Regions from separate parts of the Gordonia sp. VNK21 genome, predicted to be linked through region 1. Evidence: riboswitches for the same ligand, from Rfam matches in the RefSeq annotation. Region 1 holds a riboswitch; the other holds the start of a gene.

Region 1 (8,621 bases):
GTCGGTGCGCGGCACCGGGAGCGCGCCGAGTTCGGCGACGGCCTGCGGGTCGACGGCCAGCGCCGCCAGCTCACCGTAGAGGCCCGCCCACCAGCCGGGCGGATCCTCGTGACCGGCCAGCAGATCGGCGAGCTCGGCCAGGCTCAGCTCGCGTGCGCCCAGACGCAGCAGGGCGGCTGCGGAGACCGGCTCGGAAAGAGCCGGGGCGGCCAGCGGGGACAGCACCTCACCGAGCCGGGCGGCCAGTTCAGGGGTGAGGTCCCGCAGCAGCCAGGTGCGCGCCGGCGACCGCTGTCCGCCGGCGGCGGTGGGCACCCAGTCGCCTTCGGCGAGCCGGGCGGTCACCGCCGCGTGCAGGGCGGCGTCGACCTCGCCGGCGGCCAGTGCCGGCTGCGGCACCAGCAGATGCTTCTGATCGTCGGGCACCCGGCGGATCAGCTCGACGTATCCGGCTGCGGCCGTGTCGATGTCGGCATCGGGGTGCAGTCCGCGCCGGTCCGGGGTGAGCGGCAGATCGGTGATCAGCCGGGCCGGCAGGGTCAGCCCGATGGCCGTGGGGGTGGGGCTGCGCAGCACCTCGCCGGTGGCGGACCGCAGCTGCGGCCCCAGCCCCGGGTCGTCGACCAGCCGGACCAGCCAGCGGGTCGCGCCCTCCCCCGCGGTGAGCCAGGTCTGCAGCGGCGCCCCGTTCCGCAGCACGGTCACGGTCCCGCCGTCCGGGCCGTCCGGCAGATCCAGGGTGAAGGTGGTGCCGGCCACCTCCACGGTGCCGATCCGGGGCAGCTCCAGCAGCAGATCCGGTGCCTGCTCGCGCGCCTGCGCGAGCAGTTCGGCCGCCTGCGCGGGGCCGCTCAGGTGCACCACCACTTCGGTGTCGAAGCCGGCCGGTGGGGGTTCCGGAACCGGCCACGCCAGGCGCTGGGCGGGCACCGGGGCGTCGTCGGGCAGGTCGATGCCGGCCTCGCGCACCGCGCGCCGGGTGCGGCCCGCGTCGAAGCCGATCGAGCCGGTGACCGAGCGCAGCTCCACCCGCTCGGCCAGGCAGGTGGCGCGGAAACCCACACCGAAGCGGCCTACCTCACCGGTCCCGGCGCCCTTGGGCGAGACCCGCAGCGCGGTCAGCGAACGGACACCGGCCGCGGTGAGCCCGGCGCCGGTGTTGGCCACCCGCAGGGTGTCGCCGTCGGCCAGAATGCGCACCCGGCCGTCGATGCCGGCCGCGGCGGCCGCGTCGGCGGCGTTGGCGACGAGTTCGGTCAGCAGCCGGTCGCGGTAACCGATGCGGGCGAGGTCGGCTTCGGCCGCCGCATCCTCGGCGAGCCGGGTCGGTGAGGCCGACCACGCGGTCAGCACCGCCTCGCGCAGGGCGGCCGTGCCGAACGGGTCGGCCGACGCCGACGGCGCCGTCACCGAGCGGTCACGATCTCCACCGAGCCGTCGTCGTAGGCGTCGTAGGCGGGGCTGCCCGCACCGCCGCGCGGCTCGGGCACGTCGGAGTGGGCGCCGCAGCCGTACTCGGCCGAGACCACCCGGCCGTCGGCCGAGTACTCGTTGGCGCAGGCGCCGAAGGCCGCATGCAGGGCCCCGGCGAGCGGCAGGTAGAAGCCGCAGGTGCCGCACGGGTAGTCGGCGCCGCGGGCGATCGGCGACTCCGGGCCGAACTCGCCGTCGTACCAGCGCTGCGCGGCCTGCTCACGCCCGTCCAGGGAGAGCAGCCGCTTGCGGCCCAGCCCGATCTCGGCGGCCACCTGGCCCACCTGATCGGCGTCGATCGGGTCGACGTCCTCGGTGTCGACGTAGCCGGGCACCAGCCGCGGATCGTCGGCGGGCGCAGCCAGCCGGTCGCCCGGACCGAGGTCGCCGGCGGTGATGCGGTCCTTCCAGGGAACCCAGTCCGGAGCCAGCAGGGCGCCGTCGCTGGGCAGCAGCACCACCTCGCTGACGGTGGCCTCGTCGCTGTCCGGCGAGCCCGCCACCACCACGCACCAGCGCCAGCCCCGGTAGCCGGGAAGGTCGGCGGCGAAGTAATGGGAGACGGCCCACGCGTCCTCAGCGTGTGCACCGAGATGCGCGCCGGGCTGCTCGCCCATGGCGATCAGCGCCTCGCGCGCGGTCGTGACCGCGTCCGTCAATTGAACGGTCTGCACTGCCGTACTCACGCCTTCCAGTGTGCACGAGAGACCGCCGCCGATGCACGTCGGCCCCGGTATCGGCCGCCGGGCCGGACACAGTGCCGGGGCACCTGTGCCCCGGCGCACGCGTGCCGCTGCCGACAGTGCGCCGCCGATAGGGAACAATCGAAGACGTGGCTTCCCGCGCACCCCGAGACGATCGCCGGACGGCCGGCGACCCCCGGCGTCCCGCTCCGCCGCGCCGTCCTGCGCCGCATCCGGGCCAGCAGGCGTATCCGGCCGACCCGCAGCCGAACCCCCGGACCCGCCGCTTCGATGCCGCGAGCGGCGCCTACCTGCCTCCGCGCACCCACAATCCGCATCTGCCGCCGCTCGATCCGGACGAGCCGACCGTGCACAGTCACCCCGATGAGCAGACCCGCCGGCTCGGCGGCAAACGCGGCCGTCGCCGGCTGGCCGACGACGCCGAGTACGTACCGCCTGAGAAGGTGACCGTCGTCCGGGTGATGGCGCAGCGCTCCAAGTACTTCGGTGCGCGCGGGGTCAAGATGATCTACCGCGCCGCCACCGCGGACGGCGCCGACCGGTCCGGCCTGACCGCGCTCACTCTGCCGGTGATCGCGAACTACGCCGTCGACGCCGCGATGGCGGTGGCCCTGGCCAACACCCTGTTCTTCGCCGCGGCCACCGGCGACTCCAAGGTGGGCGTCGGACTCTACCTGGCGCTGACCATCGCCCCGTTCGCGTTGATCGCCCCGCTGATCGGCCCGGTGCTCGACAAGCTGCAGCACGGCCGCCGGCTGGCGATGGCCGCGACCTTCGTCCTGCGCGCGGTGCTGGCGATGCTGGTGATCGCCAACTCCGGCTGGGATGCGCAGACCGGCCAGCTCCAGTACAAGGAGTGGGTCCTCTATCCGTGCGCCCTGGGCCTGATGGTGCTGTCCAAGTCGTTCGGCGTACTCAAATCGGCGGTGGCCCCACGCGTGCTGCCGCCGAGTATCGACCTGGTGCGGGTGAACTCGCGACTGACCACCTTCGGTCTGCTCGGCGGCACCATCGTCGCCGGTGCGATCGCGGCGATCTTCGAGACGGTGCTGGGCAAGTGGCTGCCCTTCCACATCCCCGGCGCCATGGTCTTCCTGGTGCTGGCCGCGCTCGGCGGCGCCTACTACTGCATGAAGATCCCGTCCTGGGTGGAGGTGACCGAGGGCGAGGTGCCCACCACCTTCACCTTCCACGGCGATCCCACCGTCGAGCATCCGCTCGACGAGGGCCGCGAGGCGCAGCGGCCGGCCGGCCGTCGTTCGGCCCGCGGCACCGCCGCCAAACTCACCGCCAACATCCGTCAGCCGCTGGGCCGCAGCGTGGTGGTGGGCCTGTGGGGCAACGGCACCATCAGGGTGCTCACCGGCTTCCTCACCATCTACATCGCCTTCTACGCCAAGGCGCAGGACGGCGGCGGCTGGGAGCAGCTGGCGATGCTCGGCGCGGTGGGCGCCGCCGCCGGTGTGGGCAATGCGATCGGCAACGGCGTGGGCACCCGCATCGAACTGCGCAATCCCACCCGGTTCGTGGTGGCCTCCGCCGCCGCGGCGACGGCCGGAGCGGTGCTCGCCGCAGTCTTCTCGTCGCTGCTGTTCGCGGTGATCGCCGCGCTCGTCGGCTCGGCCGGCAGCGCCCTGGCCAAGGTCTGCCTCGATTCGACGATCCAGGACGACCTGCCCGAGGCCTCGCGCGCGTCGGCGTTCGGCCGGTCCGAGACGGTGCTGCAGCTGTGCTGGGTGATCGGTGCCGGCCTGGGCGTGGTCCTGCCGACCGAGCTGTGGATCGGTTTCACCGTCGTCGCCGCGGTGATGGGCATCGGTCTGGTCCAGACCGTCCTGACCAGCCGCGGGGCCTCGCTGATCCCCGGCTTCGGCGGACGCCGCCCCGACCAGGCGGCACCGACCGTGCCCTTCGCCGCCCCGACCTCGCCGACGGCCCCCACATCACCGTCATCACCGTCATCACCGTCGGCCCCGACATCACCGACGACACCGACGGCCCCGACCCGACCGACGGCACCGCGGACAGCCCCGCAACGCCGCCGCGACCACTGATCGAACGACGTGAGGTAGCCCGTGGCGCTGCAAGACCGAGACAAGACAGCCCTGAAGTTCCTGGTGCCGGCGGCCGCGCTCGCCGCGGTGATCATCGTGGTGGCCACCGCCCTGCTGGTGCGCGGCGCCGACGAGCCCACCCCGCAGCTGTCGCTGGCCACCGGCGACGGCCTGGTGCACGTGGCACCGGCCTACTGGTGTGATGCCGAGCTGACCGAGTGCCGGCCCCATGCGCCGACCGCCGAGGACATCGCCGCCATCACCTCTACTCCGGCACCGGTGGCCATCGGCAAGACCCTGGTGCTGTCGGTGCCGGCGGAGGTCGCCGACGGCCCGTGGAGCCTGCAGGCCACCTACTGGACCCCGCAGGGCCTGGAGTTGCGCGAATGGGTGCACCGGTCCGGGGCCACGTTCAGCCAGTCGCTCGAGTCGACGGCCGACCGGGTGCTGCTCGGGGTGGAGATCAAGCCGATCACCGTGGTGCAGGCACCGGCCGGCGACGAGATGACCGACGACTTCCTGGCCCGCGCGATCTTCTCGGCCAACACCACCCCGAAGGGCTTCGAGGTCCCGGCGGGCACCGGTGCCGCCGCCGCGCCGACGGCCTGAGGCGGATCCGGCTCAGCGGTCGAGTCGGCTCAGCGATCGAGTTCGCGGGTGACCGCGCGGACCACCTCGGAGATGCGCTGTGCGGTCTTGCGGTCTGGGTAGCGCCCGTTGCGCAGATCCGGCTGCACCTTGCCCTCGAGCAGGGTGATCAGGTCGGCGATCAGACCGTGGAGTTCGTCCGGGGTGTGCCGCTTGGCCGAGGAGCGCTTGGCCTCGCGGACGTTGCGGGCCACGCTCGGCGCGGGTTCGAGGACGACCACGCGCAGCGCCTGCGGGCCGCGACGGCCGGCGGCCATGTCGAACTCCACCCGCTGACCGGCCTTGAGGCCGTCGTCGAGGTCGGCGGGCAACGCCGACGAGCGGACGTAGACGTCCTCGCCGTCGTCCTGCGAGAGAAACCCGAACCCCTTATCGGAGTCGTACCACTTCACCCGGCCGGTAGGCACTGCGCTCACCCTCACACTGCTCGTCGAACACTGCTGAATACGTCTGAATACGTCTGAATACGTCTGAATACGTCAGCGCGCCTCGATCCGACGGTCCGAGCTCCAGGCGCGCTACCGTCGACTCTACCGCCAGCGCTACCGTGGTCTGCATGCAGACCCGCAAGTCGCCGACCCTGTTGATCGTCGCAGTGGTCATGGTCCTGATCGGGGCGGTGGCCAGCATGGCGCTGCTCGTCCCCGCCGTCCGCGACACCAACACCGCGGTGGTGACGATCGTCTACGTGCTCGCGCTCTGCGCGCCCATCGGCCTGGTGCTGGCCGTCGTCTTCGCGCTGCTGTCCGGGCGGCGCAGCCGATGAATCACGACGCCGAGCTGCGTCCCGCGTCGGATCTCGCCGAGCTCAGGCGCGCCTACAGCTGCTTCCCGTCCGGGGTGGTGGCGGTGTGCCGGCAGAGCGGCGGCGGACCGCTCGGCATGTCGGCCAGTTCGTTCACCACGGTCTCGCTGGAGCCGCCGCTGGTCTCGGTGTGCGTGCGGCAGGAGTCGGGCACCTGGCGGACATTGCGTGAGCAGACCCGGCTCGGGGTGAGCGTCTTCGCCGCCGATCAGGGCGAGCTGTGCCGGCAGCTGGCCGGGCCGTCGCCCGGGCGCTTCAACGGCGTGCAGCCGATCCCCGGAGACGACGGAGAACTGTTCATTCCGGGGGCCACCGCGCATCTGGCCGTCGAGATCGCGGGCGAGGTGCCGGCCGGCGACCATCTGGTGGTCCTGCTGCGCGTGCGCGCATTACGAAGTGATCACGAGGCGGCACCGCTGGTATTCCATGGCAGCAGCTTCCACGCACTCTCTCCTCATGCGTCACAGCGGTGACCGTGGCGGCGTGTCGGACGTCTCAACCATTCTGTGACCTTACTCACATAACGACGCGATAACGAACCGGATACGAACCAGGCGTCAGCGCCGTGAACAGCGATGATGGCCGATCCGGTCCGAAACGCCCGAAATCGGCCCGGAAATGCACCCGCCGCAAGGACGTGCAACCACCTCACAGATTCCGTAGTGTCCACTGCGGTCACCCGAATAGGTGATCACACCCACCGATATGGACGTCCCGACGGTCGCGCCCAACCTCGTTCCGCCGCCGGGTCAACCGAAGAACGATTCAGGAACGAGGACGGGGGACCCACCTCCCATACGGGAAACGGCAGCCGGCACCCGCCGACCGCCTTGGGGTCAAGTTCCACCGCGACGCGGCGGAACCGGGCACCTCTCGCCCGAACCCGACAGCTGACTTCGTAGGCGCGTGGAGAGAGGAAATACTTCGATGACCGGACGTCACGCCAAGCAGACGACCAGCACCACCACCAAGACTTTCGCCAAGGTCGCCCTGACCGGTGCCGTCCTCGGCGGCGGCGCCGCCGTCCTGGGCGGCGGCCACGCGAGCGCTGCCACCGATTCCGAATGGAATCAGGTCGCGCAGTGCGAGTCGGGCGGCAACTGGCACATCAACACCGGTAACGGCTACTACGGCGGCCTGCAGTTCAGCCAGAGCACCTGGGCCGCCCACGGCGGCACCGCCTTCGCCCCGAGCGCCCACCAGGCCTCCAAGGAGCAGCAGATCGCCGTGGCCGAGAAGGTTCTGGCCACCCAGGGCAAGGGCGCCTGGCCCACCTGCGGCACCGTGCTGAGCGGCCCGAGCCCGCGTCAGGCCCCGGCCGACAACCAGCCGGCCCCGAAGAAGGCCTCCCCGCAGGCCAAGAGCGACGACGCCAAGTCCGGCGACGAGGCCATCGCCCAGATCGACCAGAGCGTCGCCGACTCCGCCAAGGTCAGCCCCGAGGTCAAGAGCGCCTGGGACGCGGCCAAGAAGTCGGGCTTCACCCTCAACGACAACCAGGTGAAGATCTACAACGACAACAAGTCGGCGATCGATCAGTTCCTCGGCTGATCCTCACCGCACAGCGACAAGCCCCGGACCTGCACAGGTCCGGGGCTTGTCGGTTTCAGGAGCGGTGGCTGCGCGGCATACCGCAGGTCCCGGCGGCGACCGTGCCCGTCGCCGGGCACGCCCGAACCGTCAGGCGGCAGCGGCGGGGCGCTGCCCGGTGCGGCGGCCGGGCGGCCGGTTCAGCGATTGACGACGGTGTGCGCGTGCACGTACGGCAGATCCTCTGCCGGAATCGGGAAGACGGTCTCGTCGCCGAACGGCGACAGCGCACCCGCGAGGTGGGCGGTCAGCTCGGTCACCGCATGATCGTCGCCCTCGATCTCGGGCCAGCCGTTGTCCACGTAATGATTCTTCTTAGCCACGCGCTCATTGTGCCATGTGCCGCCCGGACGCTGCGCCTTGACCTGCGGACCCGCCCGGCGACCAGCGGGTCGGCGACGGCGCGCCGGTAGAATCGTCCGGATGACTCCGGATCGCCCCGTGCGCGGCCTGGCCGAGACCCTGGCCGACCGCTCCGACGACGAACTGTCCGGACTGCTGGCGCTCCGTCCCGACCTGGCCTCACCGCCGCCGCGCGGTACCGGCGTGCTGGCCCAGCGCGCACTGTCGTCGGCGTCGATCGCACTGGCCGGCGACGGCCTGGACCTGCTCACGGTGGCCGTCCTCGAAGCCTTCCTCGACGCCGGCGCCCTCGCCGACCGCACCGAGCTGATCGGGCCGGTCGGCCGTGACCAGATCGTCGCCCGGCTCGGCCGCCGCGCCCGCCGCCCCGCCGTGGATGCGCGACTGAAGCTGCTGGCCGATCAGGCGCTCATCTGGGATGCGGGCACCGGCACCGCCCGCAAGCCGCAGTGGGTGGCCGGCATCCATCTGCCTGCCGCCCTGCCCTGGCGCGCGCACGTGCTGCTGGGCCCGCTGGCCACCGAGGACCCGTCGATGGTCGAATCCCGGCTCGACGCCCTCGACGACCGCCGGCGCGGACTGCTGCTCACCCTGGCCGCGGGCTCCCCGCTCGGCCGCAGCCGGGATGCGGCGCCCGATGCGGACCCGCAGGCGCCGGTCCCGCAGCTGATCGCCGACGGCCTGCTCTCCCGGATCGACGAACAGACCGTGGAGCTGGTGCCGATGGCCGGGCGGCTGCTGCGCGGCGAACCGCCGCTGATCACCGCCGACCTGTCCGAGCCGCAGCCCGGTGCGGCCGGCCGCTTCGGCCCGGAGCAGATCGACGCGGCCGGCGCCGGGGAGGCGCTCGAACTGCTCCGGCACGCCGACGAACTGCTCACGGCCCTGGCCCTGAGCCCGGCGGCCATCCTGCGCTCGGGCGGCCTCGGGGTGCGCGAGCTGCGCCGCCTGGCCAAGGCCACCGGCCTGACCACCGCGCGGATC
Region 2 (8,621 bases), on a different contig from region 1:
CCGCGCCATCAACCTGGTGGCGCTCGAAGCCGGTGTCGAGGTGGGCTACACGGCCGACATCAAGAACCTGCTGCCGACCTTCGAGGTCTTCCGGCCGTCGCTGATCCTGTCGGTGCCGCGCGTCTTCGAGAAGGTCTACAACTCGGCCCGGCAGAAGGCCTACGACGAGAATCCGGTCAAGGGCAAGATCTTCGATCGCGCCGCCGCCGTGGCCATCGCCTACTCCAAGGCGGTCGACGGATCCGGACCCGGCCCGCTGCTGAGCCTGCAGCACAAGCTCTACAACACGCTGGTCTACAGCAAGCTGCGCACCGCCCTCGGCGGACAGTGCGAGCTGGCGATCTCCGGCGGCGCCCCGCTCGGCGCCCGCCTGGGCCACTTCTTCCGCGGTGTGGGCATCCCGGTCTACGAGGGCTACGGCCTCACCGAGACCACCGCCGCGGTCTGCGTCAACACTCCGGGCCACGTCCGGATGGGCACCGTCGGCCGGCCGATCCCCGGCAACGCGGTGCGCATCGCCGAGGACGGAGAGGTCATGCTGGGCGGCGACGTGGTCTTCACCGGCTACTGGCAGAATCCGGAGGCCACCGAGCAGGCCATCACCGACGGCTGGTTCCACACCGGCGACATCGGGCAGCTCGACGGCGAGGGCTACCTCAAGATCACCGGCCGCAAGAAGGAGATCATCGTCACCGCGGGCGGCAAGAACGTCTCGCCGGCACCGCTCGAGGACATCATCCGGGCGCACCACCTGGTCTCGCAGGCGATGGTCGTGGGCGATCAGCGACCGTTCATCAGCGCGCTGATCACCATCGACCCCGAGGTGATTCCGGCCTGGCTCGAGCGCAACGGCAAGCCGGCCGCGACGCCGATGAGCGAACTGGTGAACGATCCCACACTGCTCGCCGAGCTCCAGACCATCGTCGACGAGGCCAACAGCACCGTCTCGCACGCCGAGGCGATCAAGAAGATCCGCGTGCTCACCAGCGACTTCACCGAGGACACCGGTGAGCTGACCCCCACGCTGAAGGTCAAGCGCAATGTGGTGGTCGACAAGTTCGGCGACGAGATCGAGGCGATCTACGCCAAATAGGCCGCAGCGGGCCGTCGCGGCGGCGGCCCGCTCGCACCGCCGTCAGAGCAGCTGGGCCAGCCGGGCGGCCTGCTGCCGCCACTGCCAGCGCTCGGTGATCCACTCCCGGCCGGCCGCCCCCATCGCCGCGGCCCGCCGGGGATCGGCCAGGAGCTCGAGCACCGCGTCGGCCACGGCCGCCACGTCCCGGCCGTCGACCACCGTCCCGGTCACCCCGTCGCGCACGGTCTCCGGGGCGCCGCCCGAATCACCGGCGACCACCGGGATCCCGGTCGCCGAGGCCTCGAGGAAGACGATTCCGAGCCCTTCCACGTCCAATCCTCCGCCGCGGGTGCGGGTGGGCATGGCGAAGACATCGGCCATCGCATGGTGGGTGGGCAGTTCGGCCGCCGGCACGGTGCCGGTGAACAGTACCGACCCGGCCACTCCGGTCTTCCCGGCCAACTCCTCCAGGTGCTCGCGGTAGGGGCCGCCCCCGACGATGGCCAGCCGCAGTTCGGGCTGAGCCGCCAGCATCTGCGGCATCGCCTTGATCAGGACGTCCTGTCCCTTGCGCGGCACCAGCCGGGACAGGCACAGCACCACTGGAGCCTCGCCGAGTCCGTAGCGTTCGCGCAGCATCGCCCGGCCCGCCGGATCCGGGGCGAAACGGTCCACGTCCACCCCGCAGGGCAGGTACTCCAGCCGGGATCGGCGGCCGAAGGCGGCCGCGAACCGGCCGCGGGTGTAGCGGCTGACGAAGGTGATCACATCGGCGTCGTCGCCGATCGCCCGCAGTACCTGCCGGGCCGCCGGCAGCATCGACCAGCCCACCTCGTGGCCGTGGGTGCTGGCCACGATGCGCTCAGCGCCGGCCCGGCGCAGCACCGGTCCGAGCACCGCGAGCGGCGCTGCGGCGCCGAACCACACGGTCTGGATGTCGTTCTCGCGCACCAGTTTCGCCGCCCGGCGGGCCACCGCCGGGGTTGGCAGCATGAGGGACGTGGGGTGCCGGACCACCCGGTAGCCGGCTGCGGCGTCGTAACTCGCGCAGCCCTTCCATGCGGGCGCGTAGACGATCACCTCGTCGGCCGGCAGATGGGCGACGAGGTTCTCCAGGTACGACTGGATGCCGCCGGGCCGAGGCGGGAAGTCGTTGGTGAGCAACAGGGTCCGCCGCATCACTTCACCTGCTTGCGCAGCCAGTCGCCCCACTGCCGCACCACGGCGGCCCGGTCCCGGCCCAGTACGTCGGTGAACGCCCGATCGGCGGCGTCGTCGCCAGGTGCCGGGGCGATCGCCAGGTACAGCTGCTTGAGCTTGTTCTCGCCGAAGGCCCCGGCCAGGTAGGCGGCGAAGCTCCAGGCGCTCTGGTAGGCCAGCCGGGCCTGATCGGTGCTGACCGAGAACTGTTCGTCGTCGGGCAGCGCCTGCGGCACGGATCCGCCGGCGACGGCGGTCGCCAGATCCGGTGCCACCTCGGTGAACTCACGGTAGGTTCCGCGCCGGCCGAGGTACTCGGCGACGCCCTCGGTCAGCCACATGGGTGCGTCGTCGGCGGTCTGCAGACGGGTCGCCACATGGGTGAGCTCATGCCGCAGGACCACGCCCACCCCGGCGTCGGTCAGACCCAGCGCATTCGGCGAGAGCACCACGCGCTGACCGATCACCTGCTTGTCCTCCCGGTCGATCCGGGAGTAGACGGTCGCGGCGGCGGCCGCCGAGGTCTGGCCGCTCCGGGTGCGCGTGAGCCCGGCGAACTGGTCGTCACCGGCGGTCACCTCGATCACCGCACGGCGCGGCCAGTCCCGGCCCCAGAAGTCGCTGACCACCGTGACCGCCTTCGGCAGGGCGTCCTCCACCCGGGCCACCGCGGCTTCGGTGCCCGGATACGACAGCACCGCCGACTGCCCGCCGTCGGTGCGCACTGACGCGGCCAGCAGCCCCGGGTAGGTCCACGGCCCCACCTCGGCCGGTTGCGCGGACTGCCCGTCCTGCACCCCGGCGTCCGCGGCCAGCGAGCCGTCGCCGAGCAGCTTCCAGTCGTCGTCGTAGCGGGCCAGCGCGAAGGTCTCCGGCAGCGCGATCACCGGCTCGTCCACGCCGGGCCGGCCGGCGCCGCCGAGGGCGTAGCGCAGCGCCACCGGTGCGATCCAGCTGTCGCTGCTGCCGGCCTCCGAGAGTGCCACGTCCAGAGTGCCGTTGATGCGCGGCTCGGCGTCATCCGACGAGCGGATCCGGTAGCCGAAGTGGTTGAGCACCAGCGGGACTCCGCGGGTGCGGGCCGGCGCAGTGCTACTGCCGGCCGACGATCGCGCCGGACGCGACGCGGTGGCGCTTGTACCGGCTGCAGACGGAGTGGTCGCAGTAGAGGGGGCTGTCGCAGACGGGGTGGCGGACGACGGTCTGGCGGACGAGGGGGCCGGCCGGGCCGCGGCGCCGAGCCGGTCCTGCAACCGGTGCAGGCCGGCGCGGAAGGCGTCGGTGGCCAGCGGGTCGATGAGGACGTCGAGGTCGCGGCGATCGCCGCTGAGCACCGCGGCGCTCAGGGCGTCGAGCAGCCGCTGCACCCCCTCGTTGCGCTGCTGCTCGTAGGCGTTCGCCGGGGTGCTGGTGCCGGCCGATTCGGCCGGGGGCGCACCGTCGCCGGAATCACCGCAGGCGGCGAGCGGCATCAGCATCGCCGTCGCCAGGGCGACGGCCGTCAGGCGGCGGGGCCGCGACGATCGCGGCAAGTCAGTACCGTCGCGCGGCGTTGTACGGTCCGCCCTTGTCCACCGGCACCACGGCGACCGGAACGCCGAAGGTCGAGGCGTGGATGACGTAGCCGTCGCCGACGTACATGCCCACGTGGTGGCCGTCCGGATAGTAGATGATCAGATCGCCCGGCCGCAGATCGTCCCGGGCGACGGGCTTGCCGCCGCCGAGCTGCGCCTGGCTGGTGCGCGGAAGACCGACTCCGGCCTGCTTGTACGCCCAGACCATCAGCCCGGAACAGTCGAACTGGTGCGGTCCGGTCGCGCCCCACACATACGGGTCGCCGATCCGGCTGAGCGCGGCCTGCACCGCCACCAGATGGGGCGCGGTGCCCTTGGGCACCGACTTCACATCGAACGAATAGCGCGGTCCGCGCAGCGCGGCCAGTTCTTCACCGGTCATCGCCTTGTACACGGCGCGGATGGTGACGGCTTCGAGCTGCAGCTTGCCCTGCTGCTCCTGCAGTTCGCCGCGGGTCTTCTCGGTGGCCTTGACGGCGGCGGCGGCCTTCGCACCGGTGTCGCGCGCCTTCTTCTCGGCGGCGGCGGCGGCATCGGCGGTCTCGCGCAGGGCCTTCAGGTCGGCGGCGGCCTGGCGGGAGATCACTTCCAGATCGGTCATGTTGTCCAGCAGGCGCTGCGGGGAGTCGCTGACCAGCAGGGCGTACATCCGGTTCACCCGGGCGCCCCGGTAGCTGGCGCGCACCAGCGCGTCGACCTTGTCCTGCGACCCGGCCATCTTCGCCTGCGCGGCCTTCTGCCGCTTGGCGGCGGCGGCCGCCTCCTTCCGGGAGGCGGCGACGATCTTGCGCTGCTTGTCGTACTCGTCCTGGGCCTTGTTCATGGCCTCGGCCGTCTTCTCGGCCTTCACCGAAAGCGCCTTGTAGCGCTTGAGGACCGAGCCCGCGGTCTGCTGCGGCTCGGCCTGCGCGACCGGTGGTGTCACCACGCCGGCCACCACGGCGAGCACCGCGACCAGCGCCGCGATGATCGAGAACCTGCGCATCGTCGTCACTTCCATCCCCTGCCCGAGCAGGGCGAGCAGGCCGCGTCTTCCGCGTCCCGCCCGCCCTGCCGGCGACTGTTCACACCGCTCAGTAGCGACGGATACCGGTGAGGCTCCAGGCCTTGACCTTGTCCTTCTTCACCGGTACGCCCTCGGTCGAGGCGTGGATGAAGGTGCCGTTGCCCACATAGAGGCCGGCGTGACCGCCACCGTTGAAGATCAGCACGTCGCCGGGCTTGGCCGCGGCCAGCGAGGCCACCGGGGTGCCGCCGCCGAGCTGTCCGTAGCTGTCGCGCGGGAGGGTCTTGCCGGCCTGCTTGTACGACCACTGGACCAGGCCCGAGCAGTCGAAGGCGTTGGGGCCGGCCGCACCGTAGACGTACGGGGCGCCGAGCTTGGACTCCGCAGCGCGGACGGCCTTCTTGGCGCGCACCTGCTGGGAGTTCAGCCCCAGCGGACCGTCGTCCTGCTGACCCGGCTTGAACTGGTCCGGGACGGCTTTGTCATCGAGACCCGGGATGTCGAAGTTGCCGACGTTCGGGATGTGCACGGGGGCGGCATCGGCGTGCGAACCGCCGGCCAGCGCGAGGGCGCCGATGGCGATCGAGCCGGTCACGACAGCGGTCTTCACTGCGGTCTGCCCGGTGCTGGGCTGTTCCAAACGGTGTTTGGCCACGGAAATAGTTCTCCTTGTATGTCTCCCTGACCGCCGACCGGGTTAGCTGTCGGGTTCGGGCCGGAAGATGGCCCTACACCTCGGCGGATCGTCCGGGCTGCCGGACGGGTCCACCTCGGCGATTCACCCCGATCCGGGCCGCACGGTATCCACGCGGCCGGAAAAGGTGGTTCCCCGGTTCGCCTTCCGGAGTGCCGGAGGGCGATTAGGCGGTGACTCCCCGGAGCGGCGGTGTGGCCGCTCCTTCTTGGAAGGTCTCGGAAAGATTACGAAACCTGTCCGCCCATGTCTAGCCGCCGGGCCGAACAAGCACTCGGCCGTCTCCGTCAGACCGCTCGGAGGTACTGCCCGGAGAATTCACCGGAAGATCTCTGACCTGTAGCGATGCCGTTCCGGGCGGCCCGGGCGGCGGCCGGTGCGATCAGGGCCGCGGCGACCAGCGCATCGAGCGCCTCGGACATCTCGTGATCGACGCCGGTCAATTGGTCGTCGGGACCGAAGTCCCTGGTCGACGGGGCGAAAAGGACCTGCATCATGCAGTCCGCGCAGGCCCGGTTCCGGGCCGGGCAGGCGGCGCAGTCGATCATCATCTGTGATCTGCCTCTCATCGGGTTGCTTCAGGGCGGTGAGCGGTCGCAACGCAGCCGCCGCGACACGCCGGGCCGGCCGGCAAAGGCTCGACCCGGGCTGGAGACTATCGGCGCCCTCGGACATCGCCCCGGCGGCGACCGCCGTCCCCGCGATGTCCGACGGCGGGCCTACCGTGAATCACATGAACGTGATTCCCCGGACCGGACCCGCCCCGGACGCTGGGGCCCGTAGACCGGCGGCAGGTGCCGGTGAGCAGCTCAGTCTCGCCGACCTGCCCACCGGCGAACAGTTCGCCGCAACCGCCCTCTACGACCTCACGCTCGTGGTCGTCGACCTGGAGACCACCGGCGGCAGCGCCGAACACGACCGCATCACCGAGATCGGCGCGGTCAAGATCCGCGGAGGCGAGGTGCTCGGCGAGTTCGCGACCCTGGTGAACCCGGGCCGGGAGATCCCGCCGCAGATCGTGACCCTGACCGGGATCACCACCGCCATGACCTACGACGCCCCGCCCATCGAGCAGGTCCTGCCGGCGTTCTTCGAGTTCGCCCGCGGCGCGATCCTGGTGGCCCACAACGCCCGCTTCGACGTCGGCTTCCTCAAACGCAGTGCCGCCCGGATGGATCTGCCGTGGACATTCCCGGAGGCCCTGTGCACCGTGGCGATGGCCCGCCGGATCCTGTCCCGGCAGGAGGCCCCGTCGGTGAAGCTGTCGGTCCTGGCCGAGCTCTTCGAGGTCTCGGTCCAGCCCACCCACCGGGCACTCGACGACGCCCGCGCCACGGTCGACGTCTTTCATCGGCTGCTCGAGCGGGTCGGCAACCGGGGCGTGCGCACGTACGCCGACCTGCGCAGCTATCTCCCCCGTGCCGGGGCGGATGTGCGGGCCAAACGGACTCTGGCCGACGGACTGCCGCACCGGCCGGGCGTCTATCTCTTCCGCGGACCGGGCGACGAAGTCCTCTATATCGGGACCGCCGTGGATCTGCGCCGCCGGGTCGGCTCCTATTTCTCCGGCGACGCCCGCGCCCGGATGTCCGAGATGGTGCGGCTGGCCCAGCGGGTCGATCACGTCGAATGCGCCCACGGCCTCGAGGCCGGGGTCCGCGAACTGACCCTGCTCGGGGTCCACAAACCGGTCTACAATCGCCGCTCCCGCAGCCCGCACGGCGGCTGGTGGATCACCCTCACCGCCGAGCGCTTCAGTCGCCTCAAAGTCAGCCGCACCCCGGGCCCCGATGCGCTCGGCCCGATCTCCGGGCGCGCCGCAGCCGCCGACATCGCCGACGTCATCTCCGGAGCCGCCGGTCTGCGCACCTGCACCACCCGGCTCACCCGGGCCGACCATCACTGGTGCGAGGGCCCCGGCAACGCCGAGACACTCCCCGATCCGCTGGCCGCCGCCGTGCCGGGCCTGTGCCGCGCCGCCGGCGACCGGCCGCAGACCGTGTCGGACTATCTGCTCCGGGTCTGCGCGGTCCAGGATCTGTTCACCGGCCGCTCCGACGCGCTGCTCACCGATCTCGCCGCCCGGCTCGAGCGGCTCGCGCAGCTGCGCCGATTCGAGTCCGCCGCCCGCGCCCGCGACCGGCTCGCCGCCACCGTCGACGCCCTCGACCGGTGTCAGCGTCTGGCCGCACTGGCCCGGGTGGCCGAGCTGGTGCTGGCCCGGCCCGACGGCACCGGCGGCTGGGAACTGTCGGTGGTCCGTTACGGCCGGCTGGCCGCCGCCGGCCGCGCCGCCGCCGGGGTGCCCCCGATGCCGGTCGTCGATGCCCTCGTCGCGTCGGCGACGACGGTGCTCCCGCCCACCCCCGATGCGGGACCGCTCGCCGGCGCGCCCGCCGAGGAGACAGGCCTCATCGACCGCTGGATGCGCGAGCCGGGAGTCCGGCTGGTGCGCAGCACCGAACCGCTGCACTGGCCGAGCCGGGCCGCGGCCCGGTGGGCCGGCTTCTCACGCACCGCCCGCGCCGCGGTCGCGACCGCCCCGGGCGCCGCGACCGGCTAACGTGGCAGGCATGATCACCGCCATCGTCCTCATCGGCGCCGACATCCACCAGATCCCGGAGACCGCGCAGGCCGTCGCCGACATTCCCGGGGTCACCGAGGTCTATTCGTGCGCCGGCGACGTCGACCTGATCGCCAAGATCCGGGTGCGCAGCCACGACGAGATCGCCGAGGTGGTCACCGGCCGCATCAACCGGCTGCCCGGGGTGCGTCACAGCGCCACCCACATCGCCTTCCGCAGCTACTCCAGCAGCGAGGTCGAGGGCGGCTTCTCCATCGGCGACGACTGATCCCCCAGACCTCCGATCCCTGCCGCCGCCCCGACGCGGGCCGGCTCAGCCGGCCAGCGAGGTGCTGAGCGCGGCCCACTCGTCCAGCCGCTGCTCGGCCGCGCCGGAGTCGAGCACCCGGCCCACCCGCTCGGCGGCCTCCCGCAGCGCCGCGGTCAGTTCTCCGGCCTCGAAGAGCCGGTCCTGTTCGTAGGCGACCACGGCGGCGGCGGCATTGAGC

The links. Region 1 has a riboswitch for cyclic di-AMP ahead of ACJMNC_RS08410 (transglycosylase family protein). Riboswitches for the same ligand answer to the same signal wherever they lie in the genome.
Region 2: linked by a shared signal. The riboswitch ahead of ACJMNC_RS11395 (C40 family peptidase) and the one ahead of ACJMNC_RS08410 (transglycosylase family protein) in region 1 are both predicted to bind cyclic di-AMP.

Annotation. Positions count from the first base shown of each region.
Region 1 covers NZ_JBJURU010000006.1:114,609-123,229, forward strand. Annotated here, with positions in the region: gene ACJMNC_RS08375 (sacsin N-terminal ATP-binding-like domain-containing protein) at 1-1,410, opposite strand, end outside; gene ACJMNC_RS08380 (DUF3027 domain-containing protein) at 1,407-2,159, opposite strand; gene ACJMNC_RS08385 (MFS transporter) at 2,306-4,231, shown strand; gene ACJMNC_RS08390 (DUF2771 family protein) at 4,253-4,840, shown strand; gene ACJMNC_RS08395 (cold-shock protein) at 4,870-5,286, opposite strand; gene ACJMNC_RS08400 (hypothetical protein) at 5,436-5,645, shown strand; gene ACJMNC_RS08405 (flavin reductase family protein) at 5,642-6,157, shown strand; cyclic di-AMP (ydaO/yuaA leader) riboswitch at 6,433-6,605, shown strand; gene ACJMNC_RS08410 (transglycosylase family protein) at 6,612-7,235, shown strand; gene ACJMNC_RS08415 (hypothetical protein) at 7,415-7,597, opposite strand; gene ACJMNC_RS08420 (helicase-associated domain-containing protein) at 7,698-8,621, shown strand, end outside.
Region 2 covers NZ_JBJURU010000009.1:87,738-96,358, forward strand. Annotated here, with positions in the region: gene ACJMNC_RS11375 (AMP-dependent synthetase/ligase) at 1-1,093, shown strand, start outside; gene ACJMNC_RS11380 (glycosyltransferase family 4 protein) at 1,136-2,254, opposite strand; gene ACJMNC_RS11385 (peptidase MA family metallohydrolase) at 2,254-3,807, opposite strand; gene ACJMNC_RS11390 (C40 family peptidase) at 3,809-4,834, opposite strand; gene ACJMNC_RS11395 (C40 family peptidase) at 4,923-5,510, opposite strand; cyclic di-AMP (ydaO/yuaA leader) riboswitch at 5,528-5,732, opposite strand; gene ACJMNC_RS11400 (hypothetical protein) at 5,837-6,118, opposite strand; gene ACJMNC_RS11405 (DEDD exonuclease domain-containing protein) at 6,283-8,112, shown strand; gene ACJMNC_RS11410 (Lrp/AsnC family transcriptional regulator) at 8,123-8,401, shown strand; gene trpD (anthranilate phosphoribosyltransferase) at 8,447-8,621, opposite strand, start outside.